Regions from separate parts of the Lentzea roselyniae genome, predicted to be linked through region 2. Evidence: riboswitches for the same ligand, from Rfam matches in the RefSeq annotation. Region 2 holds a riboswitch; each other region holds the start of a gene.

Region 1 (3,988 bases), on a different contig from region 2:
CCAGGCCCAGGATCGTGTCGCCGGGCTGCAGCAGCGCGAACATCGCGGCCGCGTTGGCCTGCGCGCCCGAGTGCGGCTGGACGTTGGCGAAACCGGCGCCGAACAACGACTTGATGCGCTCGATGGCGAGGCGCTCCACGACGTCGACGTGCTCGCAGCCACCGTAGTAGCGGCGGCCGGGGTAGCCTTCCGCGTACTTGTTGGTCAGCACCGAGCCCTGCGCCTGCAGCACCGACACGGGCGTGAAGTTCTCCGAGGCGATCATCTCGAGAGTGCCCTGCTGGCGCGCCAGCTCGGCCGCAACGGCCTGCGCGACCTCGGGGTCGTACTCCGCGAGGGAGGCGTTGAACTGGTCGGACATCTGGAAGATCTCCCTACTTGGCACGCTTGTAGAACGGAAGTGCGACGACCTCGACCGGCTGCTTCTTGCCGCGGACGTCCACCAGCAGTTGGGTGCCGGGCTCGGCACTCGCCTTCGTCACGTAGGCCATGGCGACGGAGTAGCCGAGGGTCGGGGACAGCGCGCCCGACGTCACCTCGCCCACGACCTCGTCGCCGTTCAGCACCGCGTAACCGTGCCGCGGGGCGCGGCGCTCCGGCGTCTTCAGTCCGACCAGGACCGAGTCCACCCCGGACTCGGCGACCTTCGTCAGCGCGTCGCGGCCGACGAAGTCGCCCGGCTTGTCGAGCTTCACGACGCGGCCGAGGTTCGCGTGGTACGGAGTGAGAGAAGTCGTGAGTTCGTTGCCGTACAACGGCATCCCGGCCTCGAGACGCAACGTGTCGCGGCAGCCGAGGCCACACGGCTTGAGCTCGTGCGCGGCACCGGCCTCCAGCAGCGCGTTCCAGACGGCGGGAGCGTCCGCGGGTGCCAGGAAGAGCTCGAAGCCCTCCTCGCCCGTGTAGCCGGTGCGGGCCAGCAGCGCGTCGACGCCGGCGACCTTCGACGGGTAGGACGCGTAGTACTTGACCGTCGAGAGGTCGGTGCCGGTCAGCCCGGCGAGGATCTCGACCGACTTCGGGCCCTGGATCGCGATCAACGCGTAGTCGGTGGACTTGTCCGTGACCACGGTGTCGAAACCGGCGGCGCGCTCGACGAGCGCCTCGGCCACCACCGAGGCGTTGGAGGCGTTCGCGACGACCATGAACTCCTCGTCGCCGAGGCGGTACACGATCAGGTCGTCGATCACGCCGCCGTCGGCCTGGGTGATCATCGTGTAGCGCGCCTTGCCGACCGCCAGCGCCGAGATGTGGCCGACGAGCGCGTGGTCGAGCGCCTCGCCCGCCTGGGCTCCGGTCAGCACGATCTCACCCATGTGCGTGAGGTCGAACAGGCCCGCGGTGGTGCGCACGGCGTGGTGCTCGGCGAGCTCGCTCGAGTAGCGCAGCGGCATCCGCCAGCCCGCGAAGTCGGTGAACATCGCGCCGAGCTGCTCGTGCTCGGCGTTCAGAGGCGTGAGGCGGGACATCAGAACGCTCCTCCAGGGTGCGCCGAAGAGCCGGACGAGGCCGGCTGAGGCAACAGAAGAATGACACGGTCCATCGGAGACTCCTCTTCCAGAGCAGCCTCCCCCTCTGTCATGAGCCTGAGAGCTTCACCACCGGAGTGGCTTGCACCGTGGGCGAGGCGCTGGCGCCTGCTTTCCAGAGTTGCCTTCGTCGCGCGGTACCTGTGCCTGAGAGATTCCGGGGAGGAGTTGCTCCTTCGGCGCCTTCCGGAGATCGAACTCTGGAGAGGTCTCTTCCGCGCGACATCGACGGCCGTGTTCAGTTGGTAGCCCCAGACGCTAGCAGGCCAAACGTCACAGCGGCACGCCCTGCGCCGTCTTCTCGACCACCTTGCGCTCGGCCCAGAACGACAGGAACGGGATCGTGCCGGCGACCAGCACGAGAGCGGTGCCCTTGATCGACCAGCGCAGCTTCAACGCCAGGTCGACGGAAATCACCAGGTAGATGGCGTAGAGGAAGCCGTGGACGGGGCCGACGACCTTCATCATCCCGCCCATGTCCGCGGCGTACTTGAGCACCATGGCCACGACCAGCAGCAACAGGAAGACACCGACCACGTAAGCCATGACCCTGAACCGGGTCAACGCACCCTTCATCTGCCCGCCTTCGCTCAACGACCGTCCCGCGCGTTGAGGTCCGCGAGCATGCGGTTGTAGGCCGCGAGCTCCGCGTCTTCTTCGTCGTCGAAGTGCTCGACAGGCGCGGGTTTGACGGCGTCAACCGTAGTCACCGGCCGTGGAGCGGGCGCAACCGGCTCCGGTGCGGAGAGAGGCTCGTCACGGCGCTGGCGCGCCAGGCGGCGGAAGCGCCACACCATGAAGAGCGGGAAGACGCCGAAGAGCGGCCACTGGAGCACGTAACCGAGGTTCTGGAACGTGCCGCTGGCGGACTCGAAACGCTGCCACTGCCAGTACGCGAGTCCGCAACAGGCGATCAGTGCGATCAGGCAACCAAGGCCGATCAACACTCGCTGAGGTGTAAGGAGGCCGCGCACGGCCTCCAGACTACTTGGGTAGGGCTCCCGCCTCCGAGAGCCTGCCCTCGAATCACTTGGGTGAGGCCTCCACCGGGAGGCCGACCCGTTCAGGGATCCGCTCGAGGTAGGGGCCTCCGCATCAGGATCAGGAGGCCGACCCGTACAAGGATCCACTCGAGGTAGAGGCCTCCTCGTCAGGAGGCCGAACCGGTTGGGGGTCCGGGGGCTTGCCCCCGGCTGGGGTGTGGGGGCTCGGCCCCCACAAGGCACCGTAGAACGAACTCCCGCGAGCGCGTTCCGCGAGCACACCTCTCCCGATCTTCGTTCTACGCCACGCCGTCCCGGCGCTGCCTCTGCAGACGTGCGACACACCAGGCCGCGGCAGAGCCACGGCGGAGGTGCTGGAGAACCGTCATCGGTCCCAGGCGCCTCCCGAGGTCGGCAGGGGTCAGGCCCGCCGCGCGGTAGTCGAGCGCGCGCTGGTCCAACGGGCTGATGCCCGCGTCCCACCACTGCTCGGCCTCGCTGACGTCACCTACCAGCTGCCAGTAGCTCGCTGCGGCGGCGAGCAACGCCTCGGGTGCCTCCGGCGCCCGCTTGCGCATCGCGGCCACGTAGGCCGGATCCGCCGAGTCGACCTTGACCAAGCCACGCGACCCGCCCTTGCTGCCTCCCCGCTGCACGGGGATGCCGGGCGCCGAGGGGGGAGCCTCCGCGAGCCACGCGTTCTTGATCCGGTTCACCTCCTGCATCTCTGCGTCATCAGACCGTTCAGCCGCCCACTGCTTCAACAGCTCGTGGACCCCGGAGTCCTCGACCATCCATGCCTCCTCGTCGGTCGGGGATCGGCCATTGCAGCGGAAGGTATTCGGTAGGTCTGACAATCGCCAGACCCTGAATCGCCAGAACACCCGTTACCAGTGCGTGATTGGCCTCATTCCACCCATCCGGTCCAACGTGAACGGTCGAGGATCACCCTGAGTCACTAGCTGATCGGGGTCGCCGTCCCGAAGAGGCTCCTGATGAAGGTGATGATCGACTCCGCGCCCTGACGCAGCCAGCCGAGGACCTGCTGGACCGCGCCTGCGGACTCCTCGGGCCGGGTGATCAGGAGGAACAGCACCAGCGCGACGGCCGCCAGCACTAGCACCTTCTTGAGGTTCACAGGTACCTCTCCGTCCATGTCGCTCACAGATGAGGCGGCGGACCGCCCGTGTCACCCGACATGGTCCCTCATTCACCCGTGCGATGAACAACGACCACGCCCAACTGGTCCCAGGATCCACCGGCGGCGCACGCCTGCACGACGGGGAATGTCACCCGAATGGAGGCTAAAGAGATCCCTGTGCAGCGCCGATGTCCTGGGCACGAGGTGAACACGGACACCCTCGCATCCCACAGCTTGGACCAGACACTGTTGCACCGGGCCTCACCCGGATGCCGCTCCGTCGGCATCACGCTCTGTCACCCCGTCGTGTCCTTATAAATACGCACCCGAGCATT
Region 2 (3,988 bases):
CGACACCCGTCGCCGGGCCCGCGGTGGGCTGCAGCGGGTGGTTCGGCAGGAACGGGGCGAGGTGGGAGCGGACGCCGATCGGGCCGACGCCGGGGCCACCACCGCCGTGCGGGATGCAGAACGTCTTGTGCAGGTTCAGGTGCGAGACATCCGAGCCGAACTTGCCGTAACGCGCGAGGCCGATGAGGGCGTTGAGGTTCGCGCCGTCGACGTACACCTGGCCGCCCGCGTCGTGGACCAGGCCGCACACCTCGCGGACCGTGTCCTCGTACACGCCGTGGGTCGACGGGTAGGTGATCATGATCGCGGCGAGGTCGTCCGCGTGCTCCGCGACGGTCTCCCGCAGGTGGCCCATGTCGATGTTGCCCTTGTCGTCGCACTTCACGACGACGACGCGCATGCCGGCCATGACGGCGGACGCGGCGTTGGTGCCGTGGGCCGACGACGGGATCAGGCAGACGTCGCGGTCGGCGTTGCCGTTCGCGCGGTGGTAGGCACGGATCGCCAGCAGACCGGCGAACTCGCCCTGCGAACCGGCGTTGGGCTGCAGGGACACCGCGTCGTAGCCGGTGAGCTCGGCCAGCCAGGCCTCGAGGTCAGAGACGATCTTCAACAGGCCTGCGGCGTCCTCGACGGGCGCGAAGGGGTGCAGCGTCGAGAACTCCGGCCACGTGATGGACTCCATCTCCGCGGTGGCGTTCAGCTTCATCGTGCAGGAGCCGAGCGGGATCATGCTGCGGTCGAGCGCGACGTCCTTGTCCGACAACGCACGCAGGTAACGCAGCAGCGCGGTCTCGGAGCGGTGCGCGTGGAAGACCGGATGCGTCAGGTAGTCGGACGTGCGGCGAAGGTCTGCCGGGATGCCGTCCGCGGTGTCGGCGTCGATGGCGTCCACATCGGACCCGGTGACCCCGAAGGCTTCCCACACAGCGACGACGTGCGCCCGCGTGGTCTTCTCGTCGCAGGCGATCGCCACGACGTCGGCGTCGACCTGGCGCAGGTTGATGCCTGCCTCGCGCGCCTTCTCGACGATCCGGGCGGCCTGACCCTCGACGCGCACCTGGACGGTGTCGAAGAACTCGCCGTGCACGACGTCCAGACCGGCCTCGCACAGGCCCGTGGCGAGCACGGTGGCCATGCGGTGCACACGGGTCGCGATGGCGCGCAGGCCCTCGGGACCGTGGTAGACGGCGTACATGGAGGCGATCACGGCCAGCAGCACCTGCGCGGTGCAGATGTTCGACGTGGCCTTCTCGCGGCGGATGTGCTGCTCGCGCGTCTGCAGCGCGAGGCGGTAGGCCAGCGAGCCGTCGGCGTCGACGGAGACACCGACGAGACGGCCGGGCAGCTGACGCTCCAGCCCGGACCGGACGGCCATGTAACCGGCGTGCGGGCCACCGAACCCGATCGGCACACCGAAGCGCTGGGTGGTGCCGATGACGACGTCCGCGCCGATCTCGCCCGGCGCGCGCAGCAGCGTCAGCGCGAGGAGGTCGGCGGCGACCACGGCCTGCGCACCGGCGGCGTGGATCTCCTCGACCAGGCCGGCCTGGTCGCGCACCACACCAGACGCGCCGGGGTACGAGAGCAGCACACCGAAGAAGTCACCGCCCAGGCCGAGGCCCTCGATGCCCTGCGACAGGTCGGCGACGACGATCTCGATGCCCAGCGGCTCGGCGCGCGTCTCGATGACGGCGAGCGTCTGCGGCAGCGTGTCGGCGTCCACGACGAACTTGTTCGACTTGGACCGACCGGCGCGGCGCACCAGCGTCATCGCCTCGGCGGCGGCGGTCGACTCGTCCAGCATGGACGCGTTCGCCACCGGCAGGCCGGTCAGGTCGCCGACCATGGTCTGGAAGTTCAGCAGCGCCTCGAGGCGGCCCTGCGAGATCTCCGGCTGGTACGGCGTGTACGCGGTGTACCAGGCGGGCGACTCCAGCACGTTGCGCAGGATCACGCCCGGCGTGACGGTGTCGTAGTAGCCGAGACCGATCATCTGCGTCATCGGCCGGTTCTGGGACGCGAGCTCACGCAGCTCGGCGAGCGCCTCGGTCTCGGTGGCCGGGGCGGGCAGGTCCAGCACGAGGTCGCGCTCGTGAATGGACGAAGGCACCGCGCGCTGCGCCAGCTCCTCCAGCGACCCGACGCCGATGACGTCGAGGATGCGCGCGAGTTCGGCGGGGCGCGGACCGACGTGGCGGTCGGCGAACGGGGTGCCGTGCTCGAGAGCGGCGAGCGGAATGCGGTCCTGCGACATCAAACGCCTCCGGGGGCTGCGGGCACACGTGTCCTGGTGCCCTCCCCGCTCTGTCCGTACCCCGAGGGGCGCCTGAGAGGTTCACCCCGGCGCGAACCAGGGCTTTCACCGTCGGCGGGACCGCAAAAAGATCTTCAGCGGTCCACTTTCCAGAGGCGTCTCGCTCACGCGGTCCTGGATGCCTGAGAGGTTCCCGGGGAGGGACTTGCTCCTTCGGCGCCGGGTTCGAGGCCCGGTCTCTCCCGCCTGAGTTCAGCGACTACCCGCGAAGAATACCCGCAGGTGGCCCACCTAGTCCCCAGGGACGCGACCTACGTCTCAACAGCGAGATCGCGCAGCACCCTGCCGACCGGGTCGAGCAGGTCCTCGCGCACCGCCACCAGCAGGTGCGAGGTGCCCACCACGTCGTCCCCGCGCTGCGCCGCGACGAGCTTCGCGCCCTCGACGAACCGCTCGACCCCGGCACCGGACGCGGCCGGCAACGCGGCCGGGTCCACTCCTGCCGCCCGCAGCGCCGCCGCCCCACCGGACTCGAACTCCGGCCGCAACCACTGCCCGGCGGCCGTCAGCTGGTCGTCGACCGTCAGCACCGCCGCCACCAGGTCCGCAGCCGTGGCTTCCTGACGCCCGGCGGCCACCGCGAGCCTCGTCGCCTCGTTCCGCACCACGGTCAGCACCGGTCCGCCCAGACCCTGGCTGCGGGCGACAAACCGGATCAGCCAGCGCACGTAACCGCCACCGGTGTCACCCTCCAACGCCCCGGCCTTGCGCAGCAGTCGCACGGCGGGAGCCTCTTCCGGTTCCGCGGCTTTCCGCACTGCTTCGACCGTGGCCTCGACATCCACACGCAGGACGGTGAACAGTTCGGCGGCGCGTCCGTACTCCAGCGACAGCAACGCCACCGAGAGATGCGTCGTGGTCAGCACACCGTCGCCGGCCTCGGCGATCGCCGCACGCAAGCACTCGTCCAACGCCCGGCTGACCGGCAACGCGGGCTCGGCACCGGCGCGGTCGTGGGCTGTGCGCATCAGTGCGGCCACGCCGGGATCAGCCTCACAGGCGCCACCGTCGTCACCGGTCCAGCTCCTGGCCATCGCCTGTGCCCGAACCGACTTCACACCCAGTCTGCGGCCGGGGCCGATCGTGTCCGCCAGTGCGATCAACAGGTTCTCGGTGCCGACGAGGCCGAACTCCAGCCGGGACGCTCGCTGCACCGCGGCGGCCAGCACGTTCACGACCTGATAGGAGGGTGTGCAGATCATGCGCTCAACGCTAGAGAGCGGCACGATCGCGACGCTGCTGCCGACTGGCCACGAGGGACAGCCGGTCGGCCACGGTCTCTCAGCCGGTCGCGCGCTCCCGGCGGCGACGCGCCAGCTCGTCCTCCGTCATGGGAGCGATCTCGACGCCGTCCGCACGTTCGGCCGGGAACTCGTGGATCGTGCCGCTGATCTCCCGCATGGCGCCGGAGACCGCGATGCCGAACACGCCTTGGCCGCCCTGCAGCAGGTCGACGACCTCCTCAGGCGAGGTGCACTCGTAGACGGTCGTGCCGTCGGAGAACAACGTGATCTTCGCCAGGTCCTGCACGCCGCGGCGGCGCAGGTGGTCGACCGCGACCCTGATGTTCTGCAGCGAGACCCCGGTGTCCAGCAGTCGCTTGACGACCTTCAGGACCAGGATGTCCTTGAACGAGTACAGCCGCTGACTGCCGGAGCCGTGCGCCATCCG
Region 3 (3,988 bases), on a different contig from region 2:
AGGCCGCCGATCGGGTCGCACGTCAGGCCGAGGTTGTGCTCCATGGCGATCTCGGCGGCGTTCTCGACCTGTTCCGGGGTGCCGCCGAGGACCTCGGCGAGACCACCGGCGGCCATCGAACACGCCGAGCCGACCTCGCCCTGGCACCCGACCTCGGCGCCGGAGATCGAGGCGTTCTCCTTGAACAGCACACCGATCGCGCCCGCGGTGAGCAGGAAGCTGACGACGCCGTCGTCGCTGGCTCCCGGCACGAACCTCGTGTAGTAGTGCAGGACCGCGGGCACGATGCCGGCCGCGCCGTTGGTCGGCGCGGTGACGACACGGCCGCCCGCCGCGTTCTCCTCGTTGACGGCCAACGCGAAGAGCGTCACCCAGTCCATGACCCGCAGCGGGTCGGTGGCGAAGTGCTCGCCCTCCAGCCGCTTGCGCATCTCGGCGGCGCGGCGGCGGACCTTGAGGCCGCCTGGCAGGACGCCGTGCTCGTTGCAGCCGCGTTCCACGCACTCCTGCATCACCTGCCAGATGTGCAGAAGTCCTCGGCGCACTTCCTCTTCCGACCGCCACGACAGCTCGTTGGCCATCATGATCTCGCTGATCGACAGGCCGGTCTCACGGGTGCGCGCGAGCAGCTGGTCGCCGGTCAGGAAGGGATGCGGCAGCGGGGTGGTGTCCGGCTTGATCCGGTCGGTGCCGCTCGCGTTCTCGTCGACGACGAACCCGCCGCCGATCGAGTAGTAGACGGCCTGCTCGACCGACTCCTCGCCCTTGTAGGCCTCGAAGCTCATCCCGTTGGGGTGCAACGGAAGCGACTTGCGGCGGTGCATGACGAGGTCGCGGTCGTGCACGAAGCCGATCTCGTGCGTGCCACCGAGCTTCAGGCGTCCACTCGCGACGATCTCCTCGACGCGGACGGCCGCGATCGCCGGGTCGACTTCTTCCGGCAGATTGCCTTCAAGGCCGAGGAAGACGGCCTTCGGGCTGCCGTGACCGTGCCCGGTCGCGCCGAGCGAGCCGAACAGCTCGACGTGCACGCGGTCCACTTCGGACACCCGTGCCCCGAGCTTCTCGACGAACATCGCCGCCGCGCGCATCGGGCCGACCGTGTGGGAGCTGGACGGCCCGATGCCGACGGAGAAAAGGTCGAAAACGCTGATCGCCACTGATCAGTCCTTCGCGGTGGTGGTCTGCAGTCAGTCTTTGGTGAGCTCGGCGTACTTGGCAGCCGTGAGCAGGTTCTCCGCCGACTCGACGCGCACCTTGAACAACCAGCCGGCGCCGTACGGCTCGTTGTTGATGATCGCCGGGTCGTCCACGACCGCGCTGTTGACCTCGATCACCTCACCGGTGACGGGCGAGAACAGGTCGCTGACCGACTTGGTGGACTCGAGCTCACCGCACGCCTCGTTCGAGACGACCTTCGCGCCGACCTCGGGGAGCTGAACGAAGACGATGTCACCGAGGGCGTCCGCGGCGTACTCGGTGATTCCGCAGGTCAACGGTTCCTGGGTACCCGGCGTCCAGTCGACCCACTCGTGCTCGACGGTGTAGAGCAGGTTCTCGGGGAACTCCACGGCGACTCCTCTGGCTTCACGGCTCGGTCAGGAAACTTGCGCCCCCTCCGCCGTGCAGAGTTGCCTACCCCGAGCGGTCTTGCTGCCTGAGAGTGTGCGGGAGCTTGCCCCTTCGGCGCCCCGACTCGCTCGTCGAGGTCTCTCCCACTCGGGTTCTGGTGCCTCACGGGCACCGCGGCCGGTCTTCAGTTCTCGGCGCGAACGCTATGTGCGTCCGCTGCCAAGTGTCAACGCGAGATGGTTGACAGCCGGGAAAGCGCTACCACAGATTGAAACCCAGACATCGGAGGTTTCATGAGGACAGCGCTCACCGTCGCTCTGCTCGCCTCGCTTCTGACCGCCTCGGTCTCCACCGCGAGCGCAGCGGACGTCCCTCAACCCATCCCTGTTCCGATCGACTCCCACTTCAACAACGACGGCATCGACACAGCCGCGGACCGGACCGGGAACTTCGACGGCTCCGGTTACGCCTTCCCTGCGGAAGCACTCCCGTCCGGGCAGGTCACAGCCGATGGCGTGCCCTATCTGTTCCCGGGCAGCACACAGTCGAAGAACAACAACGCGGTCTCACTCGGCCAGCGGATCGACCTACCCAGCGGCCGCTACCTGACCGCGCACTTCCTCGTGGAGTCGTCCTACGGCGCTGCGGGAGGCACCGCGACCGTGCACTACGCGGACGGTTCGACCAGCGCCGCCGCGCTCACCGGACCTGACTGGTACTCGGGCAGTGGTCCGATCTCCGCGCCCTACCGGTACTCCCCCGGCGGGACCGACCAGCACCCGGTGTCGATCGGCACCGGTCAGGTGTGGACAGATCCGTCGAAGGACGCCGTCGGCCTCACGCTGCCCGTGACGAACCCGGCGGTCGAGGGCAAGTCGTCGTTGCACGTGTTCGCCCTGTCGCTGCAGCCGGCGGGCAAGGGAGAGGTGCTCGCGGTCCGGTCCGCGCGCAGCACGAACAAGCTGCCGCGGCTGGGTGGCCAGACGATCGAGGCCACCGTCGTGAACCTCGGCGACCAGTGGATGTCGAACATCCGGGTGCGCGCAGAAGGCCTCGGCGTGGTGACGCTCGCGCCCGCGTCGGTGAAGCGGCTCGCGCCAGGAGAGGAGGCGCGGGTGCGGATCGGCATCCACGCCTACCGGACCGGCACCTTCGACGGGAAGGTCATCGCGACTTCCGGTCGTGTTTCCGCCTCGCAGAAGGCCAAGTTCACCCTGGGCGTAGCGGACTACCAGGCGACTGACGCGTCGTTGGGCACCCACGAGTCGCCGTACTGGTTCGACGACGCCAAGTTCGGGATCTTCATCCACTGGGGCCTGTACTCGGTGCCCGCGTGGTCGCCGCCGGGTGAGCAGTACGCGGAGTGGTACTGGCAGTGGATGCAGAACCCGAACAACGCCGTGAACCCGTACCACGCGGCGACGTACGGGATGGACTTCGCGTACGACCAGTTCATCCCGCAGTTCACCGCGGCGAAGTTCGACCCGCGCGAATGGGTCCGGCTGTTCGAGGAGGCCGGGGCGAAGTACTACGTGCTCACCTCGAAGCACCACGAGGGCTTCGCGTTGTGGGACTCGAAGGTGTCCGGACGTGACTCCGTCGACCTCGGTCCTCGCCGTGACCTGGTGAAGGAGCTGTTCGACGCGTCACGGAAGTACACGCCGGGGATGAAGAACGGGCTCTACTTCTCGATGCCCGAGTGGTTCAACCCGGACAACCCGTGGTCGGGTCACGCGCCCCGCAACCCGTGGACCGGCGCACCCGAGCCCTACACCGGCTACCAGGCCGGGCGGGACTTCGTGAAGGACTACCAGGCACCTCAGATGACCGAACTGGTCGACGGGTACGACCCCGACGTCATCTGGTGCGACATCGGCGGTGCGAACGACTCGCGGCGGGTGCTGGCCGACTACTTCAACAAGGCCAAGAACCGGGCTGTGCCGAAGGACGTGACCGTCGACGACAGGTGCGGCATCCCGACCCACGACTACACGACGCCGGAGTACGCGACGTACCCGAACACCGTGGTGAAGAAGTGGGAGGCATCACGTGGCCTCGATCCGCGTTCGTACGGGTGGAACCGGGCGACACCGGACTCGATGTACATGACCGCGGACGAGGTGGTCGACACGCTCGTCGACACGACGTCGAAGAACGGCAACTTCCTGCTGGACATCGGACCGCGGGCGGACGGTTCGATCCCGGAGATCATGCAGCAGCGCCTCCGCGAGACGGGCGCGTGGCTGAAGACCAACGGCGAGTCGATCTACGGCACGACGTACTGGTCGCGCATGGCCCAGCAGGGTTCGCTGCGGTTCACGGTGAAGCCGAACGAGGCGTTCTACATCACCTCGTTGGCCCAGCCTGGCTCACAGCTCGTGGTCGACGCTCCAGTACCGATCAAGGACGGCGACAG

What was found. A riboswitch is a leader RNA that binds a small molecule or an ion and turns the genes downstream of it on or off. The one in region 2 is predicted to bind glycine.
Region 1: linked by a shared signal. The riboswitch ahead of gcvT (glycine cleavage system aminomethyltransferase GcvT) and the one ahead of gcvP (aminomethyl-transferring glycine dehydrogenase) in region 2 are both predicted to bind glycine.
Region 3: linked by a shared signal. The riboswitch ahead of gcvH (glycine cleavage system protein GcvH) and the one ahead of gcvP (aminomethyl-transferring glycine dehydrogenase) in region 2 are both predicted to bind glycine.

The regions. Positions count from the first base shown of each region.
Region 1 is NZ_BAABBE010000029.1:44,482-48,469, forward strand. Features, by position in the region: gene glyA (serine hydroxymethyltransferase) at 1-361, opposite strand, end outside; gene gcvT (glycine cleavage system aminomethyltransferase GcvT) at 375-1,469, opposite strand; glycine riboswitch at 1,569-1,653, opposite strand; glycine riboswitch at 1,655-1,757, opposite strand; gene ABFX45_RS36420 (DUF3817 domain-containing protein) at 1,803-2,105, opposite strand; gene ABFX45_RS36425 (hypothetical protein) at 2,120-2,476, opposite strand; gene ABFX45_RS36430 (transcriptional regulator) at 2,812-3,306, opposite strand; gene ABFX45_RS36435 (hypothetical protein) at 3,471-3,668, opposite strand; gene ABFX45_RS36440 (CaiB/BaiF CoA transferase family protein) at 3,988-3,988, opposite strand, start outside.
Region 2 is NZ_BAABBE010000013.1:154,634-158,621, reverse strand. Features, by position in the region: gene gcvP (aminomethyl-transferring glycine dehydrogenase) at 1-2,257, opposite strand, end outside; glycine riboswitch at 2,417-2,512, opposite strand; gene ABFX45_RS24090 (Clp protease N-terminal domain-containing protein) at 2,569-3,519, opposite strand; gene ABFX45_RS24085 (MerR family transcriptional regulator) at 3,599-3,988, opposite strand, start outside.
Region 3 is NZ_BAABBE010000005.1:273,215-277,202, reverse strand. Features, by position in the region: gene ABFX45_RS11210 (L-serine ammonia-lyase) at 1-1,160, opposite strand, end outside; gene gcvH (glycine cleavage system protein GcvH) at 1,191-1,571, opposite strand; glycine riboswitch at 1,636-1,728, opposite strand; gene ABFX45_RS11200 (alpha-L-fucosidase) at 1,866-3,988, shown strand, end outside.